2 linked regions of the Phyllobacterium zundukense genome follow. The protein of the gene in region 1 interacts with the protein of each later gene in a pairwise test. Links are inferred from orthologs where the notes say so. Each region holds a gene or a part of one and is shown on either strand. Other genes may lie near its edges. The genes, in order: ndk and BLM14_RS01480.

Region 1 (9,725 bases):
ATATAATATACTTAATGGATACTTAATTTCTGCATTCGTCTTGAGCCGCGCTTTGAAATTCTCGTGCTATACGGCGTCAGCTGACTGAAAAGGCATTGGACATGCGCGATCCACTGCAGCTGTTCATTGCTGACCTTTCGCCCTCGCGCTTTCAATCCGCCATCCTTATATTCGTGGCTGAATCGCAGCATAAGGAAGAGCCAACTTGAAGTCTGACCAAACCGTTGTTCTTGTAACCGGTGGCGCAAAGCGAATCGGCAAGGCAATTGTCGAAGATCTCGTTGCACATGGCTTTGCCGTTGCGATTCATTGCAATCATTCGCGCGATGAGGGCGAAGAACTTTTGACAGATATTTATGCCGCGGGTGGCACGGCGTGTGTCGTCCAGGCCGATCTTGCGGACAGCAATGCCGTGCGCCGGCTTGTCGGTGACGCGAAGGATCAGCTCGGACCGGTCCAATTGCTGGTCAACAATGCTTCGACTTTTCAGGAAGACGGAATCGGCAATCTGACCGACGACGCGATCTGGGACAGGCATTTTGCCGTGCACGTCAAGGCGCCGGTACTGCTCGCCGATGCGATGGCTTCAGCCCTGCCCGCCGGCAAGGATGGTCTGGTTGTCAATCTCATCGACTACCGCGTGTGGAAGCTCACGCCCAAATTCATGTCCTATACGTTGTCGAAATCGGCGCTCGGGACAGCGACACAGACGCTTGCACAGGCGTTGGCGCCACGTATCCGCGTGAATGCTATTGGCCCAGGGCCAACCCTGCCGAGCCCCAGGCAGAGTCAAACGGATTTCAACCGCCAGGTCAGTGGGCTCCTGTTGAAACACGGGCCCGATCTGTCAGAATTCGGCCGTACAATCCGCTATCTCTGGGAGACACGCTCGATAACGGGGCAAATGATTGCGCTCGATGGCGGGCAGCATCTGGCTTGGGAAACGCCGGATGTAACAGGAATTACAGAATGAACGACCCGGCAAACCCATCCCCCAATCCGAAGCAGATTCTTCCTGACGACGTGAAGGAGGACGATATCGACGTTGGTGTGGCAAAGGAAGAGGACGAGACGCCTGACGAGAGCGGCGAGCCGCTGCGCGATGTTGCCGCGCTGATCAGTGCGATCGAGTGGGATTCTACCGTCGTCAGCGATGGCACCAGTGGCGCCGATGTGATTGCCGAGCTGGTCAAGCGCCTGCCAAACAAGCCCGGCGTCTATCGCATGTTCAACGAGGCCGGTGACGTGCTTTATGTCGGCAAGGCGCACAGCTTGAAGAAGCGCGTTTCCAACTATGCGCGCGGTCAGGGCCACAACAACCGTATCGCCCGCATGATCCGCGAAACCATGAAGATGGAGTTCGTCGTCACCCGTACCGAGACGGAAGCGCTGCTCCTGGAAGCGAATCTGATCAAGCGCTTGCGGCCACGTTTTAATGTGTTGATGCGGGATGACAAATCCTTCCCATATATCCTGCTGACCGCTCCGAAACAGACAGACAGGAGGCTGGCGCCCGGGATTTTCAAGCATCGCGGCGCGCGTTCGAGCAAGGGCGATTATTTCGGGCCTTTCGCCTCGGCCGGAGCAGTCGGGCGGACGATCAACGCGCTGCAGCGGGCATTCCTACTGCGCACCTGCACGGATTCGTTCTACGAGAACCGTACACGACCCTGCCTGCTCTACCAGATCAAGCGCTGCTCCGGGCCGTGCACCGGCGAAATCAGCGATGCGGATTATGACGAGCTCGTCAGCGAAACCAAGGCCTTTCTTTCCGGCAAGAGCCAGGCAGTGAAGACGCATCTGTCCGATGCGATGCGCGAGGCATCGGCGGAACTGGATTTCGAACGGGCTGCCGTATACCGCGACAGGCTCTCGGCGCTGTCGCATGTGCAAGCGCACTCCGGCATCAATCCGCAATCGGTGGAGGAAGCCGATGTCTTCGCCATCTATCAGGACGGCGGCGTTACCTGCATTCAGGTGTTTTTCTTCCGTACCGGTCAGAACTGGGGCAACCGCGCCTATTATCCGAAGGCGGATTCGTCCTTGTCCGGTGCGGAGGTTCTCGGCGCGTTCCTGTCGCAGTTCTATGATGACAAGCCCTGCCCGGCCCTGATCCTGCTTTCCGAGACAGTCGAAGACCAGGAACTGCTCGGCGTGGCGCTGACAGCTAAATCCGATCGCAAGGTCACAATCAGCGTTCCGCAGCGCGGCGAGAAAAAGGATCTGGTCGAGCATGCGCTGAGCAATGCGCGCGAGGCCCTGGGGCGCCAGCTCGCGGAAACCTCATCGCAATCACGGCTGCTCAAGGGCGTGGCGGAGACTTTCGGTCTCGAAAAGACGCCGCGGCGCATCGAGGTCTACGACAACTCCCACATCATGGGCACCAACGCCATTGGCGCGATGATCGTTGCCGGACCCGAAGGTTTCGTCAAAAACCAGTATCGCAAGTTCAATATCCGCTCGACAGAGATCACGCCGGGCGACGATTTCGGCATGATGCGAGAGATCATCGAGCGGCGCTTCAGCCGGCTCGTCAAGGAACATGGCACGCCGGAGACCAAGGACGCGCCGGCAGAGGATATCGAGATCGACGAATTCGACGACGATTCTGACGCTTTTCCGGCGTGGCCCGACATTATCCTGATCGACGGGGGCCAGGGACAGATGAGCGCGGTGCGCGGTATCCTGCAGGAGATGGGCATTGCCGACAAGGTAACGGCCATCGGCGTCGCCAAAGGCGTTGACCGCGATGCGGGACGCGAGCGCTTCTTCATGGAGGGCAAGCCGTCATTCACGCTGCCGCCACGCGATCCGGTCCTGTATTTCCTGCAGCGCTTGCGCGACGAGGCGCACCGCTTTGCCATCGGCACGCACCGCGCGAAGCGCAAGAAGGAAATGGTCAAGAACCCGCTCGATGAAATCGCCGGGATCGGTCCTTCGCGCAAACGTGCCCTCCTGCATCAATTTGGCACGGCCAAGGCGGTTTCACGGGCTGCTGTCGAAGATTTGATGAAGGTCGACGGTATATCTGAAGCGATGGCGATTACAATTCGCGACCATTTCCGTACATAGAGTCTTTCTTATTGATATCGGGACATAAATGCGCCCGACTCCCCATTGATGAGCTTGACGGAACGCGGTCGAACCCCTTTGATCGGCACTGATTTGATTGGTTGGAAACATGCCCAGAAACAACGCCTATTCGCTGCCGAATATCCTGACTTATGCACGTATTATCGCGGTACCGCTTGTGGTCCTGTGCTTTTTCCTGGAAGGCCGCCTGCAATCGAGCGATGCGGCCCGCTGGAGTGCTCTTGCGATATTCCTCATCGCAAGCATCACGGATTTCTTTGACGGCTATCTGGCGCGAATCTGGCAACAGACGTCGACAATTGGCCGCATGCTGGACCCGATAGCCGACAAATTGCTGGTCTCGGCCTGCCTGTTGCTCCTGGCGGCGGATGGAACGATCGCCGGCTGGACGCTTTGGGCAGCGATCATCATTCTTTGCCGGGAAATCCTGGTTTCGGGCCTGCGCGAATATCTGGCGGAACTCAAGGTTAGCGTACCGGTGAGCCGGCTTGCCAAGTGGAAGACCACAATTCAGATGATTGCCGTTGCATTTCTGCTGGCGGGCCCTGCCGGCGACGAGATCATTCCGATTATTACGATATCCGGCATCATTCTGTTGTGGATCGCCGCCTTGATTACGCTGTACACTGGTTGGGATTATTTCCGGGCCGGGCTGAAACACGTGGTGGACTGAAAGATGACCAAACTCGTCTATTTCGCATGGGTGCGAGAGCGGATCGGCAAGGGCGAGGAATATCTCGATCTGGAGCCATCGATCGTGACCGTCGGCGACCTGCTGGCGCATCTGAAGACGCGCGGCGAAGAATATGAAGCGGCGTTTGAATATCAGGATGTGATCCGCGTTGCGATCAATCAGGAACATGTGGATCACGATGCACCGATCAAGGGTGCCCATGAAATCGCGCTCTTCCCGCCGATGACCGGGGGATGAAGCATGAGCACGGTCAAACCGCTCATCCTTATCCAGAGCGGGGATTTTGATACTGCTGCCGAAATTGCCCGCATGACCAAGGATCGCCGCGGCATTGGCGCGGTGGTGACATTCAGCGGTCTGTGCCGCGACGAAGCGGGCATGCTGGCGGCACTGGAAATCGAACATTATCCCGGCATGGCCGAGGTTGAAATCGGCCGCATTGCCGAAGAGGCTTTGGGCCGCTGGACCTTGACTGGTCTTACCGTCGTCCATCGTTATGGCTTCATCAAACCTGGCGAGAACATCGTCCTCGTTGTCGCCGCATCCGCGCATCGCCAGGCCGCCTTCGAGGCGGCGTCATTCCTGATGGATTACCTGAAAGACGCCGCACCCTTCTGGAAGAAACAGCACCTCGTCAGCGGCGGGGAAAGCTGCTGGGTTGAGGTAAAGCCGAAAGACAAGGAAGCACTCAAGCGCTGGCAGAAGATCAAATGAATCGTATTGCCATTGGATCACTCGTCATCGGCTTTGTCGCAGTGCTCGTATTGCTGGTCCTGTCTTTTTCCGCCCGGGGCGACGAGCTCAGGGATGTGACCTGGCTGGCCGAGGATATCAATGGCGCAGGCGTGATCGACTATGCGCAGACGACGCTGCTCATCAAGGCCGACGGATCGGCGAGCGGCTCTGGCGGATGCAATCGTTTCATGACAAGCGCGACGATTTCTGGATCGCAGCTCACTTTCAAGCCCGCAGCTGGAACACGCATGATGTGCGCGGCGGCAGTGATGGACCAGGAACAGAAATTCTTCTCGGCGCTGGAGCAGACACGTTCCTACACAATCGAAGCTGCCACTGGAAAGCTGTTCCTGCACGATGAAGCCGGGAAAATCATCGCCCGCCTGGCTCGAGAGAAATAGAAAGAAAATCCTCTAGCAATAAAAAAGCCGGGCGTTTGCCCGGCCTTTTTATTTCAATGGACGTCGGATCAGCCAACGATTTCGGTGCCGGAGAACCAGTAGGCGATTTCTTCCGCAGCAGTCTCAGGGGCATCGGAGCCGTGAACCGAGTTCTCGCCGATGGAGAGAGCAAAAGTCTTGCGGATCGTGCCTTCGTCGGCATTGGCCGGGTTGGTCGCGCCCATGATTTCACGGTTGCGGGCAATGGCGTTCTCGCCTTCGAGGACCTGAACGATCGTCGGGCCCGAGGACATGGAGTCAACCAGCTCGCCGAAGAACGGACGTTCTTTGTGCACTGCGTAGAAGCCTTCAGCCTCGCGGCGGCTCATCCAGACGCGCTTGGAAGCAACGACGCGAAGGCCAGACTCTTCGAACTTCTGGGTGATGGCGCCGGTGAGGTTACGACGGGTAGCGTCGGGCTTGATCATCGAAAAAGTGCGTTCAATTGCCATGAAATGAAACCTTGTCATTAGGGGGAATGGTGGCGGCTCTATAGCGGCAGGCAGCCCATTTGCCAATAGACCTTTTGCCAATCCATCCCGATGGGCACATGGCTGCACCTCTTCTTACCCTCCCCTTGTAGGAGGGAGGATAAGGCGCGGCACCGTTATAAGCCCAAGTCTAAGCAGCGCCGATCTGGCGCGCGATGCCACCATGCAGATCGAGACAGCGCTCGAACCAGTCATGCACCGGATCGCTTCCATCCAGCAATTTATATGGTGTCAGAACCCGAGCCCACTGAAAGGCGCCGAAAACGATGTAGTCGCTAAATAGCGGCCCTTCCCCGCCGATAAACGGCTGCGACACGAGCATCTTGCGCATGGGCTCGAGGCTTTTGGTGAAGGCTTCGCGCTTTGCATCGCGCTCGGCAGCGACATCCTCCAGTTTGCGGCCAAAGATCTTCTCGCGGCTCTCGCGGAAATAGGCCTGGTTCGGCGCATCAAGCAGGTCGTGCACCGGCATGAGGATCACCACATTCATATAGGGATGGATGGTCATCTGCGACCAGCCCTCGACAAAGCGGGCCATGGCGCGGCCGCCCGCGCCCTTGAACAGCGACGGGCGGTCCGGATAGTGGTCCTCCAGATAGAGCGCAATTTCAAAGGAATCCGCCACGACCTTTTCTCCGTCTCGTATGATCGGGACCTTGGCGGAATAGCCGTTCTCGAGCTGCGGAATATCCTTGAAGGAAATCGTATTGCGGTCAAAGGGGAGCCCCTTGTGGGCCAATGACATGACCGTTTTCCAGCAATGCGGGCTGAATGGACGGTTTTTGTCGGCGCCGACGAGTTCGTGCAGAATGATTCCCATGGAAAGCCGCCTCTCTTTGGATAATATGGCAGCAAGACTGACTCTTTTCGGCAGAAAGTCAATTTGATGGAACAGCATTTTCGTATGTTTGCTGCCTACAATCGCTGGGCCAACGAACGGCTTTATGCAGCAGCAGCCAGCCTCGACGACGAAGAATACCGGCGTGACATGCACGCATTCTTTTCATCCCTGCACGGAACGCTGAACCATCTGCTTGTGACCGATCGCATCTGGCTGCATCGCTTCACCGGTGAGGGCGATGCTCCGAAGGCGCTCGACGCAATCCTTTTTCACAAGCTGGAAGAGTTGAAGGCAGCGCGGGAGAAAGAGGATGCCCGCATCCTCACCTGGATCAACGGGCTGGACAGCGCGGCGATTGCCGGGCGGTTCACCTACACGACGATCAGCGATATGCGCACGATCAGCCAGCGGCTGGCGCCGGCGCTCGCTCATCTCTTCAACCACCAGACGCACCATCGCGGCCAGGCTCACGCTATTTTGACTGCGCTTGGAAAGGCAGCGCCATCCTTCGATCTCATCCAGTTTCAACGGACCGAAGAGGGGCGACCTTATTCATAAGGGTTGCATCACCATTGTGCGCCCTTCGACAAGCTCAGGATGAGGGAATGGGTTGGTTGCAGGGTAACTAAGAAGGCGATGTTGGTGATTGTCTCTTGCAACCGACAAACATCCCTCATGGTGAGCCCCGTCGAACCACGCACATCAGATATGCAACACGAATACCTTGCGGAAAAGCCATTTCCCGTGCAAAAGCGCGACCATGCTTATTCTCGACGACATATCCGTGCGTATGGCCGGCCGCCTGCTGATCGATCACGCCAGCCTGAACCTGCCATCCGGCACGAAGGCCGGCCTGGTCGGGCGCAACGGCGCGGGCAAATCGACGCTGTTCAAGGTGATCACCGGCGAGCTTCACGCGGAAACCGGCGATTTCTTCCTGCCGAAGAATATCCGCATCGGCCAGGTGGCACAGGAAGCGCCGGGTACCGAAGACTCGCTGATGGAAATCGTGCTTGCCGCGGATCAGGAACGCACGGCGCTTCTGGCCGAGGCCGAGACAGCGACGGACCCGCACCGCATTGCCGACATCCATATCCGCCTCGCCGATATCGATGCGCATTCGGCAGAAGCACGCGCTGGCTCGATCCTTTCCGGTCTTGGCTTCGACGCGGAGGCGCAAAAGCGCCCTGCCTCATCCTTTTCGGGCGGCTGGCGCATGCGCGTCGCCCTGGCTGCGGTTCTCTTTGCCGAACCCGATCTTTTGCTCCTCGACGAGCCTACCAATTATCTCGATCTCGAAGGGACGCTGTGGCTGGAAGATTATGTGCGGCGCTATCCGCACACGGTCATCCTCATCAGCCATGACCGCGACCTTCTGAACTCGGCCGTCAATTCGATCATTCATCTGGATCAGACAAAGCTGACGCTCTGGCAGGGCAATTACGACCAGTTCGAGCGGTTGCGCAGCGAAGCGCTGGAATTGCAGCAGAAGCAGCGCACCAAGCAGGAAGCGCATCGCAAGCATATGGAGGCGTTCGTCGAGCGCTTCCGCGCCAAGGCGTCCAAGGCCAAGCAAGCACAGTCGCGCCTGAAGGCCCTGCAGAAGCTCAAGCCGATTTCCGCGGTGATCGAAGATCACGTTCAACCCTTCCATTTTCCGGAGCCGGAAAAGGTCGTGGCATCGCCGATCATCGCTGTTGAAAGCGGTGAAGTCGGTTATACGCCTGGCAAGCCGGTGCTCAGACATCTCAATCTGCGCATCGATGCGGATGATCGCATCGCGCTGCTTGGCTCGAACGGCAATGGTAAGTCGACGCTGGCCAAGTTGATCGGCGGTCGCCTGCCTTTGCAAAGTGGCCGGTTGACCGTGGCGCCGAACCTGAAGATTTCGTTTTTCGCCCAGCACCAGCTCGACGACCTGATTCCCGAAGACAATGCGATCGAACACGTGCGTAAATTGATGCCGGACGCGCCGGAAGCCAAAGTTCGTGCCCGCGTTGCGAAAATGGGGCTGGCGACCGTCAAGATGAACACGGCCGCGAAAGATCTTTCCGGCGGTGAAAAGGCGCGGCTGCTGATGGGCCTCGCAACCTTCCAGGGCCCAAACCTGCTGATCCTCGACGAGCCGACCAACCATCTCGACATCGACAGCCGTGAAGCGCTGATGCATGCGCTGAACGATTTCGATGGCGCGGTCATCCTCATCGCTCACGACAGGCATCTGATCGAAGCGACCATGGACCGGCTGTGGCTGGTGCGTGATGGCGGCGTTGCGCCTTATGATGGCGATCTCGATGCCTATCGCTCACTGGTTCTGGCCGACGCCAAGGCCGAACGGGCTGGCAGCGGCAAGGCTATTGCTGACGAAGGTCCGAGGCTGACAAAGGCCGAGCAGCGCAAGCTGGCAGCACAGAAGCGCGAAGCCCTGAAGCCCCTGCAGAAGAAGATCCAGGAAGCCGAGGCGCAAGTGCACCGCTTCCAGAAGAAGATCGATACGCTGCAGAAACAGCTCGCTGACCCGGTCATTTACACGCGCGAACCAGCCAAGGCGACGCAGATCGGCAAGGAAATCGGCTATGCCAAGTCTTCCCTCGCCCGCGCTGAAGAAGAGTGGCTGACGCTTTCGGGCGAGTATGAAGAAGCGATGACGGAACTGGCGCAGTAGCGCCAGTCAACCCTCGGACACCGCTGGAATGACGGCCGTGGTGTAAAGCGAGTGCAACTGCCAGCCAAGCGTCTCATACAGTGCCCGGCCATCTGGGGTTGCCACCAGCGCCGCACGACGTATGCCTTTTTCATGTGAAAGCGTTTCAAGCTGCTTCATGAGCGCTCGTCCAAGCCCCTTGCGGCGATGGTTATCGTGCGTACGAATCCGGTCATAGACGGCAAGCTCACCCGGAAAAGCGATCCGTCCCGTCGCTGCAATCTCCCCGCCCCCATCGAGTATATTCACGATGGTGACGCCGGCGTGCTGCTGATGATCGAAGACATATCCATCCGGCAGGGAAGCAGGACCACCCTGCATCGGCCCGGAGAGCAGCATCATGAAGCCCGGCGATTCAATACGCCAAGGTGGCGGCAGATTGGCCCGGACAATTTCCGGTGGCGCGCAGACTTTCAGGAAAATGGACGGCTCGGCGATAGAATCCGCATGTTGACGGACGTGATCGGAATAGGCCGGAAACACATGCCGCCGCTTCTGGTCCGGCAAACCGACTTCGATGCGATAGCCACCATTCTCGAAAACGGGCGCTGCCACCTGCCGTGTCAGCGCCCATCCCTCGACCCAAATCCCGACAATCTCAGGATCGGCCTTCAAATCGCGTTCATCAATTGCCATCGGCAATCTATAGCTGCTTCTGCATTTCGATCGCCAGCAGATTTTGCTTGCGAAGCGGCAAGGCATAGCCTGCGACCAGTGCACCAACACC
Region 2 (9,520 bases), 2.0 Mb from region 1 along the record:
TCCGCGCCCGCTTCGATCGCAGCTTCCATGACCTTGTCGGCGCTGCCGGCGTCCGGCTTGTAGGTGATTTCGCCGACGCGGTTGAACATGAAACCAACCGACCCGGTTTCGCCCAATGCACCGCCAGCCTTGGTGAAAGCCGCGCGCACATTGGAAGCTGTGCGGTTGCGGTTATCGGTCAAGGCTTCGACGATGACGGCAACGCCACCCGGGCCATACCCTTCGTAACGGACTTCTTCGTAATTATCGGCGTCGCCACCGGCGGCCTTCTTGATGGCCCGCTCGATATTGTCCTTGGGCATAGACTGCGCCCTGGCGTTCTGCACAGCCAGACGCAAGCGCGGGTTCATCGCCGGATCAGGCAGCCCCTGCTTGGCGGCGACAGTAATTTCGCGCCCGAGCTTGGAGAAGATTTTCGACCGAACGGCGTCCTGGCGCCCTTTGCGGTGCATGATGTTCTTGAACTGTGAATGGCCTGCCATGGCACCCCTGCATGCTTAATTACGGTTGCTGATGTTTCGCGTCAGGGGCCCTGCAAGAGAGAGCTGCGGGCTGCTCCGAACGGAAACATGCTTCTGGAATGGCGCCCTTATAGGTAAAAACAGGCGTCTCGTCCAGCATACAAGCGTGTTTAGCTGTCACAGTATTTTCAGCAAAGGTTGAGGCGTGTCTCAAGGTAACCAGTTTCCGAGACAGTCGAGCAAAGATCGAACCATTCGCATCCCGTGCAGGCCGATCGTGTGGCGCCATTCATGAAAGCCGTGCGAAATCGCTCGAGGACCAGGCCATCAAGCGCGATCACATTTCCGGCTTGCAGGGATTGGCCAAGCAACTGGCCGACGTCATGCGCCGCCTTTGCATCCCGCTCAACAATACTGTCGCGCAAGCAATGCGGCTCATGCGTTTCGAGGAGGGGCTGGCAGATATCGTCCGGCCCCTCATGGATCATGATATCTTCGCCTGCCACGAGCCGCGCAACGACCTTGTCGTAGTTGGCGGTAAAGGCCGGACTATAGCCTTTACCGACATAGGTCAGCATGCATAGCAGATGGTGGGGGCGAAGCCTTATCGTCAAGAGAGGCGGACCATGATCCCTGAGCGGCGGAGCAGTTCGATCGTCGCTGCTGCTAGCGCAGATTTGAGCACGCCGCCAGCAATGAACGGCGCAACACCGAAGGTCCAGGCTTTCTCGAACCCGATGATGTTCGCCAGCCAGAATGCACCGAGCACGAGGCAGAGTGCATTACCGAGAAGCATGACACCAAAGGAGGCAAACGGGTTGCGGGTGAACCCGCGTTCAGCCAGAAAACCAACAAATGCAGCAACGACCGGAAAAGAAACAAGATATCCAGCTGTTGGGCCTGCAAACGCAATCTGGCCAGGCATGCCGTTAGCCAGAACAGGCAATCCCACAAAAGACTCGAAAAGCCAGGCGATGACAGTGATCCCGCCAAGACGCCAGCCATAAAGCGCTCCAACCATGGTAACTGCAAAGGTTTGCATGGTCACTGGCACCGGAACCATCGGCACGGATATCCAGGAACTGACGGCGAGAAATGCCGTACCGATGAGGACGGCCAGCGCCTTATAAGCAATCGAACGATTGGCGAGTTTCAGGGGAACGAAAGCGCCAGAGAGCATCAGGTAATTCATCGAATTAAAATTCCTCGTAAAAATGTTGAACAGGTCAGCCAGGTTCAGATCACGCACGTTTTTTCCTGCGGCGTGCCAGCATGTTGAGCGCCTCGACGAGAGCCGAGAAACCCATCGCCGCATAGATATAGCCTTTGGGTACGTGGAAGCCGAAGCCATCGGCGATCAGCGTCATGCCGATCATCAGGAGGAAGCCCAGGGCAAGCATGACGATCGTCGGATTGGCCGCAATGAACTTTGACAGCGGCTCGGCAGCGAGCAGCATGACCGCCACCGCAGTAATGACCGCAATCACCATGATGGCGATCTCGTCGGTCATGCCGACGGCGGTGATGATCGAATCGACAGAAAATACGAGGTCCAGCACGAGAATCTGCGTAATCGCCGCGCCCATCGTCAGGGTCACGGCCTTGCCGATAACGTCGTCCTTGGCATCCTCATGATCGACCGTATGATGGATTTCCTTCGTTGCCTTCCATACCAGGAACAACCCGCCGGCGATTAGTATCAGGTCGCGCCAGGAGAAGCCATGTCCAAAGGCCTCGAACAGGGGTTCCGTCAGCTGCACGATGATTGAAATAGTGAACAAAAGGGCGAGCCTCAGGATGAGTGCAGCACTGATGCCGAGACGGCGGGCGCGCGCCTGCTGTTCCTTCGGCAGCTTGTTGGTGAGGATCGAAATGAAAATGAGATTGTCGATGCCTAGCACAACCTCCATCACGACCAGCGTAACGAGTGCAATCAGGCCGGATGGCTGATAGATGAAATCGAAATGGGAGAGAAGCGCTTCCATGGGGGTCGTTCCTGCGTTGCTAATGGCCCGGATGGTGCAAACCGATGGCACGACTTAAGGGTGCCTACGGCCTTCGGTCAATTCATTTCCAGAAGGACGGGATAGTTTCTTCAAGTCTCGGCCCAAGCCGCAAAGGTGCGATCTTTTCGGCAAGCCCGGTGCGGTCGGAAATCTCGACGCCAACACCGCAGATAGTCGCCTTGCCGCTCGCCGCTTCGAACCGGCCCTTCGGCACTTTGGAGAGGAAGCGATTGAGCGGTTCTTCCTTGTCCATGCCGAGAGAGGAATCATAGTCGCCGCACATGCCCGCATCGGACATGTAAGCCGTACCGCCATTCAGGATCTGCGCGTCCGCCGTTGGCACATGCGTATGGGTGCCGACGACGAAACTGGCACGGCCATCGACAAAATGGCCGAAACACTGCTTCTCGCTGGTCGCTTCCGCGTGGAAATCGAAAACCACCGCATCCGCCTGTTCGCCGAGAGGGCATGCGGCCAGGATTTCCTCGGCAATGGTGAAGGGATCGTGCAGATCCGGATGCATGAATACCCGGCCCATGATGTTGGACACGAGAACGCGGGCACCATTCTTGGCAAGGAACACACCCGAGCCTTTACCGGCAGTACCGAGCGGGAAATTCGCAGGCCGCAGGAAGCGCTGTTCCCGTGCCGCAAAGATAAGCGCCTCGCGCTGGTCCCAGACGTGATTGCCTGTGGTGACAACATCCGCACCGGCATTGATCGTGTCGTGGAAAATTTCCTCGGTGATACCAAAACCGCCGGCAGCATTTTCGCCATTGACGATGGTGAAGTCGAGTTTCAGATCGGATATCAGCCCTGGCAATTGCTCATAGACTGCTGTCCGGCCGGAGCGGCCCACCATGTCACCAAGAAAAAGTAATCTCACGCGCACATCCTGATAGAAAGCTCCCGTTTCAGCGGGGCTCGTAATTGTTAATTGGCTTTATCCGCCTAGCCAAAGCTGCGCAAGCCGCTTTCCGTCAGGATAGCCTCCAGCGGCATGTCGTGCGGCTCATCCGGCACGATTTCGACCTCCTGGCAGTCAAACGCCACACCGATCAGCCTCGGATTAACGCCTATCTCCTGCAAGCGGGCGATGGCCCGGTCATAATAGCCCGCACCATAGCCGATGCGGTGACCGCGTACATCAAAGGCGGCCAAGGGAACCAACATGAAAGTGGGTTCAAGAACCGCCGCATCTTCTGGTGGCCCCGCCGTACCAAAGCCTGTCTCGATCATCGGCGCGCCCCGTACCAACTCGCGAAACAGGATGGTCCGTTTGTCGATGATCACTGGCAGGCAGAGCCGAGCACCGCCCTCGCGCAGACCGAAAAGCAGCGGGCGCAGATCCACTTCAGAACGGATGGGCCAGAAACCTGAAACAATCGCTCCCGGATCAAGGTGAAAGGACGCCAAGCCGATATCGGCAATTCGTATCGATGCTTCGATCCGGTATTCAACGTCAAGCGCATCGCGACGACCCAAGGCTTCCAGCCGCAGGTTTTTCTTCAATTCTTTGATGGGGGAGAGGTGTTGCACAGTGGCGATCTCATGAGGCGCCGGCATAAGCCGGCTCGGGATGAGCAAAAATAGAAGTGGCGTCCACACAACCGATGGAGAAGTCGATCCCGGGAACCTACAAAGTAGGTGGGTGCCGTGTGAAGAAGCCCACGGGCCTCCTCAGGGACAGCTCCCTAAGGGATCATTAAGGCCCCGGGGAATATGTCTCTCCTGTCGAGAAGCGCAGAGCGCCAAAACAAATATAGGACGGATGCATGTATTGCACCAGTGGCGTCGTCGGCTAATTTCATGCACTTGCCCTCATTCTCTCCCGACCCTAATCTCGCCCCATCGTGAAAGGACCTATGATGCGGTTTGAAGGAACAGCGGCCTATGTGGCTGATAAGGATTTGATGATCGCGGTGAATGCCGCGATTGCACTGGAACGCCCGCTGCTCGTCAAGGGTGAACCGGGAACCGGCAAGACGGAACTTGCGCGCCAGATCGCCGCTGCGCTTAACCTCGATCTCATCGAATGGAACGTCAAATCCACAACCAAGGCGCAGCAGGGCCTCTATGAGTACGACGCCGTCAGCCGCTTGAGGGATTCGCAGCTTGGCGATGCGCGCTTCAATGAGATCAGGAACTATATCAAGCCGGGGAAGCTATGGAACGCCTTCACCGCAGACCAGAAAGTCGTGCTCCTGATCGATGAGATCGACAAGGCCGATATCGAGTTCCCCAATGATTTGCTGCAGGAACTCGATCGCAACGAGTTCTTTGTCTATGAGACCGGCGAAACCATTCAGGCCGTGCACAGGCCCATCGTCATCATCACTTCGAACAATGAGAAGGAGCTGCCCGACGCCTTTCTGCGCCGCTGCTTCTTCCACTACATCAAATTCCCCGATGTCGACACGCTGACCAGGATCGTCGAGGTGCATTATCCCGGCATCAAGAAGAACCTCGTTCGCGCCGCCCTCACCCAGTTCTACGAAATTCGCGAGGTTGCTGGCTTGAAGAAGAAGCCCTCAACCTCCGAGGCGCTGGACTGGATCAGGCTGCTCGTTGCCGACGATGTTGCACCCGAGGATCTGCGCGCCGACCCGAAAAATGCTTTGCCCAAACTGCATGGGGCGCTTCTGAAAAACGAGCAGGACGTACACCTGTTCGAACGACTGGCATTCATGGCGAGGAGACAGGGATAAATGAGCGTTGAAATCCGCCCATTGCAGACATCCGACGAGACCGAATGGCGCCGGCTGTGGACTGGCTACCTGACCTTCTATGAGACCACAGTTGCGGAAGAAGTCTATCAGACCACATTCGCCCGGCTGACTTCCGGCGCCGACCACGAATATCGCGGTTTCATCGCGGAACTTGACGGTAAGCCGGTTGGCCTCACCCATTATCTGTTTCATCGCCATTGCTGGAGCATCGAGAACGTCTGTTATCTCCAGGATCTCTACGCCGATCCGGAAGTCCGCGGCAAAGGTATCGGCCGCGCCCTCATCGAGGCAGTCCACGCCGAAGCAACCAAGGCCGGCGCACATTCGGTTTACTGGACGACCAACCAGAACAACACGACGGCCCGCCAACTCTATGACCGTATCGCCAAGGTCACGCCTTTCATCAAATATGTGAAGATGGTCTAGAGGCGATGTTCATCCCCTTCTTCCTGGAACTCAAAGCGGCGAAAATTCCCGTATCCCTGGGGGAATATCTGACGCTGCTCGAGGGGATGGATGCGGGGCTCGTGACCTATGACGTTGAAGGGTTCTACTATCTCGCCCGCTCCGCGCTGGTGAAGGACGAGCGGCACATGGACCGCTTCGACCAGGTTTTCGGCCATGTCTTCAAGGGCATCGAAGCCTTGCATGGCGAAGGTGCCGTCGACGTGGCCAATCTTCCGGAGGAATGGCTGCGGCGACTGGCGGAAAAACACCTGACCGAGGAAGAGAAAAAACTGATCGAAGCACTTGGCGGCTTCGACAAGCTGATGGAAACCCTGCGTCAGCGCCTCGAGGAACAGCAGGGCCGTCATCAGGGTGGGTCGAAATGGATCGGTACGGCAGGCACGTCACCCTTCGGCGCCTATGGCTATAACGCGGAAGGCGTGCGGATCGGCCAGGACGAAAGCCGCCATCACCGGGCAGTCAAGGTCTGGGACAAGCGGGAGTTCAAGAACTTCGATGACAGTGTTGAGCTCGGCACGCGCAACATCAAGGTTGCACTGAAGCGACTGCGGCGCTGGGTGCGCGAGGGCGCCGAGGACGAACTGGATCTCTCGGGAACAATCAGATCCACCGCGGAACACGGCTATCTGGATGTGCAGATCCGGCCGGAGCGGCGCAATCATGTCAAGCTGCTGATGTTCTTTGATGTCGGCGGTTCCATGGACGAGCATATCAAGATCGCCGAAGAGCTGTTCTCAGCCGTGCGCTCCGAGTTCAAGCACATGGAGTATTTCTACTTCCATAATTGCCTTTATGAGGCTGTGTGGAAGGACAACCGCCGCCGCTATACCGAAAGCATCCCGACGCAGGATGTCATCCATAAATATGGATCGGACTACAAGGTGATCTTCGTCGGTGACGCGGCGATGGCGCCCTATGAAGTCTCGCATTCTGGGGGTTCCGTCGAACACTGGAACGAGGAAGCCGGTGCTGTCTGGCTCACACGTGTGCTCGACCAATGGAAGAATACGGTCTGGCTCAATCCCACCAAGGAAGCCTATTGGAACTACACGGCATCGACGTCCATGATCCGCGGAATTTTCGCGCAGCGGATGTATCCGCTTACCCTTTCAGGCATCGAGACCGCGACCCGCGAACTCTCGCGTAAGCACTGAACGCTCAGCCGAACGAATACCCGGCGCCGCGTACGGTGCGGATCGGGTCGATCGAACGGCCAATATTGATCGCCTTGCGCAGCCGTCCGACATGCACGTCGACCGTGCGGTCATCGACATAGATATCCGCGCCCCAGACATTGTCGAGCAGCTGGCCGCGTGAGAACACCCGTCCCGGCGACTGCATCAGGAATTCCAATAGGCGGAATTCCGTCGGCCCGAGCTTCAGTTCACGTTCCTTGCGGAATACGCGGTGCTGCTCACGGTCGAGCTTCAGGTCGCCGAAGCTCAGAACATGCGAAAGAAGACTCGGATTGACGCGGCGTAGCATCGCCTTGATGCGGGCGAGAAGCTCCGGCGTCGAGAACGGCTTGACCATATAGTCGTCCGCACCGGTCGCCAGACCCCGCACCCGCTCGCTTTCCTCACCGCGTGCCGTCAGCATGATGATCGGCAGGATTTCCGTCTCGCGCCGGGCTCGGAGGCGCCGGCAAAGCTCGATGCCGGAAAGACCGGGCAGCATCCAGTCAAGGATCAGAAGATCCGGCACCTTCTCGCGCAACGCAATTTCCGCTTCGTCGCCGCGCGTGATCGTCTCAACAATATAGCCTTCAGCTTCAAGATTGTACCGGAGAAGGACGCTCAAAGCTTCCTCGTCCTCCACAACGGTGATTTTGGGGGCTATCGCCATGGCTCGTTCTATCCTGGATTACGATTGTCTGGCTTCGTCGACGACGATGCTGTGAGTCTGGTCTTCCTTCGGTCGCTCGGCCGGCAATTGCGAACCGGTGACGATGTAATAGACGGTCTCGGCAATATTGGTAGCGTGGTCGCCAATACGCTCGATGTTCTTGGCGCAGAACAGAAGGTGCGTGCAAGCCGAGATGTTGCGCGGATCTTCCATCATGTAGGTCAGTAGTTCGCGGAACAGCGAGGTATAGAGCGCGTCGATCTCGTCATCGCGTTCACGCACAATGTTTACCTGCTGGACAGAACGTGTCGCATAGGCATCCAGCACATCCTTGAGCTGCGTCAGGGCCAGTTCGGCGATAGTCTGCAGACCGCGATAAACCGACAGCGTCTGCCGGGTATCGGTAACGGCAACGACCCGCTTGGCGATGTTTTTGCCGAGATCGCCGATGCGCTCGAGATCCGAGGAAATACGGATCGTGCCGATGATCTCGCGCAGATCGATAGCCATCGGCTGACGCTTGCCAATGATGGTAATGGCCTTTTCATCGATTTCCCGTTGACCGGCATCGAGGATCAGATCGTCCGAAATCACGCGCTGTGCCAGCGCGTTGTCGGAATTGACCATCGCGGTGACCGCCTGTTCGACCATCCGTTCCGCATGACCGCCCATCTCTGCGATCTTGTGCGTCAGGAACTTCAGTTCATCGTCGTAGGAACGCACAGTATGCTGGGCCTGCTGTTCGGTCATGTTCTTACCCTCGTTTCCTCACTGCGACGAGCGTCTTAACGAACGCACAAAGGACGCAGTAACAATTTGAATACTCAATCAGCCGAAGCGCCCGGTGATATAGTCTTGTGTTCGCTTTTCTGACGGATTGGTGAACATCATTTCCGTATCGCCCACCTCTACCAGATTGCCGAGATGGAACATGGCTGTCCGCTGCGAAACACGGGCTGCCTGCTGCATCGAATGCGTCACGATGACGATCGTGTAGTTCTGGCGCAATTCGTCAATCAGTTCTTCGACCTTGGCTGTAGCAATAGGATCAAGCGCCGAGCACGGTTCATCCATCAAAATGACTTCCGGGCTGACGGCGATGGCGCGCGCAATGCAAAGGCGCTGCTGCTGACCACCGGACAGACCGGTTCCCGCCTCGTGCAAGCGATCCTTCACCTCGTCGAACAGGCTGGCGCGGCGCAAGCTCTTCTCAACGATTTCCTCGAGCTGCTGGCGATTCTTGGCGAGGCCGTGAATACGCGGGCCGTAGGCGACATTTTCGAAGATGGACTTCGGAAAGGGGTTAGGCTTCTGGAACACCATGCCGACACGGGCGCGTAGTTCCACAACATCGATCTTCGGATTGTAGATATCCTCGTCATCGAGCGTGATCTTGCCGCCGATCTTGCAGCCTTCAATCGTGTCATTCATACGATTCAGACTGCGCAGGAAGGTGGACTTGCCGCAACCGGATGGTCCGATAAGCGCCGTTACCATCTTCTCGGGCACATCGAGGTTGACGCCGAACAGGGCCTGTTTGTCGCCATAATGAACGGTGACATCCTTGCCCTGCATCTTGATCGCATTCACCTGAGCGTTCATTTTTTCATTTACCGCTTTTTCGAGATTTCGTTCCGTCATCAGGTTCATAGCCAGAGCCTTTCCCTTTTACCAGCGACGCTCGAAGCGGCGACGCAGAATGATAGCTGTGATGTTCATGACCGCGAGGAAAAGCAACAACACGATGATGGCGCCGGACGTCCGTTCGACGAAAGCGCGTTCCGCCTCATTCGCCCACATGTAGATCTGTACCGGCAATGCCGTGGCGGGATCGAGCGGAGTGACTGGGTTGTTGGCAACGAAAGCCACCATACCGATCAGAAGCAGCGGCGCCGTTTCACCCAGCGCATGGGCAAGGCCAATGATGGTCCCCGTCAGGATGCCAGGCGCAGCGAGTGGCAGAACATGATGGAAGACCATCTGTGTCTTGGATGCCCCGATGCCAAGGGCG

What was found.
Region 2: the proteins of ndk (region 1) and BLM14_RS01480 interact in binary tests that used the Escherichia coli proteins (3 or more experiments, as listed by UniProt). The link is inferred for Phyllobacterium zundukense from one-to-one orthologs.

What each region holds. Positions count from the first base shown.
Region 1 is NZ_CP017940.1:2,251,381-2,261,105, forward strand. What follows is about bases 3,704-6,700. They hold ndk (nucleoside-diphosphate kinase), read right to left. Parts: upstream 5,415-6,700; coding sequence 4,992-5,414; downstream 3,704-4,991. Other genes in these bases: pgsA (CDP-diacylglycerol--glycerol-3-phosphate 3-phosphatidyltransferase), read left to right, coding at 3,704-3,766; moaD (molybdopterin converting factor subunit 1), read left to right, coding at 3,770-4,024; BLM14_RS11350 (molybdenum cofactor biosynthesis protein MoaE), read left to right, coding at 4,028-4,501; BLM14_RS11355 (META domain-containing protein), read left to right, coding at 4,498-4,923; BLM14_RS11365 (glutathione S-transferase family protein), read right to left, coding at 5,584-6,273. Also shown: BLM14_RS11330 (SDR family oxidoreductase), read left to right, coding at 206-973; excinuclease ABC subunit UvrC, read left to right, coding at 970-3,072; more of pgsA, read left to right, coding at 3,182-3,703; more of BLM14_RS11370, read left to right, coding at 6,701-6,852; BLM14_RS11375 (ABC-F family ATP-binding cassette domain-containing protein), read left to right, coding at 7,055-8,959; BLM14_RS11380 (GNAT family N-acetyltransferase), read right to left, coding at 8,966-9,634; BLM14_RS11385 (MFS transporter), read right to left, coding at 9,642-9,725. UniProt on the Escherichia coli protein: Major role in the synthesis of nucleoside triphosphates other than ATP. The ATP gamma phosphate is transferred to the NDP beta phosphate via a ping-pong mechanism, using a phosphorylated active-site intermediate.
Region 2 is NZ_CP017940.1:296,388-305,907, reverse strand. Bases 2,227-5,018 are described here. They hold BLM14_RS01480 (5-formyltetrahydrofolate cyclo-ligase), read right to left. Parts: upstream 4,034-5,018; coding sequence 3,419-4,033; downstream 2,227-3,418. Other genes in these bases: BLM14_RS01470 (AAA family ATPase), read left to right, coding at 4,336-5,018; BLM14_RS01485 (TIGR00282 family metallophosphoesterase), read right to left, coding at 2,529-3,353; BLM14_RS01490 (TerC family protein), read right to left, coding at 2,227-2,446. Also shown: BLM14_RS01505 (YebC/PmpR family DNA-binding transcriptional regulator), read right to left, coding at 1-482; BLM14_RS01500 (DUF1284 domain-containing protein), read right to left, coding at 650-1,039; BLM14_RS01495 (biotin transporter BioY), read right to left, coding at 1,072-1,653; more of BLM14_RS01490, read right to left, coding at 1,703-2,226; more of BLM14_RS01470, read left to right, coding at 5,019-5,175; BLM14_RS01465 (GNAT family N-acetyltransferase), read left to right, coding at 5,176-5,622; BLM14_RS01460 (vWA domain-containing protein), read left to right, coding at 5,628-6,818; phosphate regulon transcriptional regulator PhoB, read right to left, coding at 6,823-7,509; phosphate signaling complex protein PhoU, read right to left, coding at 7,528-8,259; phosphate ABC transporter ATP-binding protein PstB, read right to left, coding at 8,338-9,111; phosphate ABC transporter permease PstA, read right to left, coding at 9,178-9,520. UniProt on the Escherichia coli protein: Involved in the removal of 5-formyltetrahydrofolate.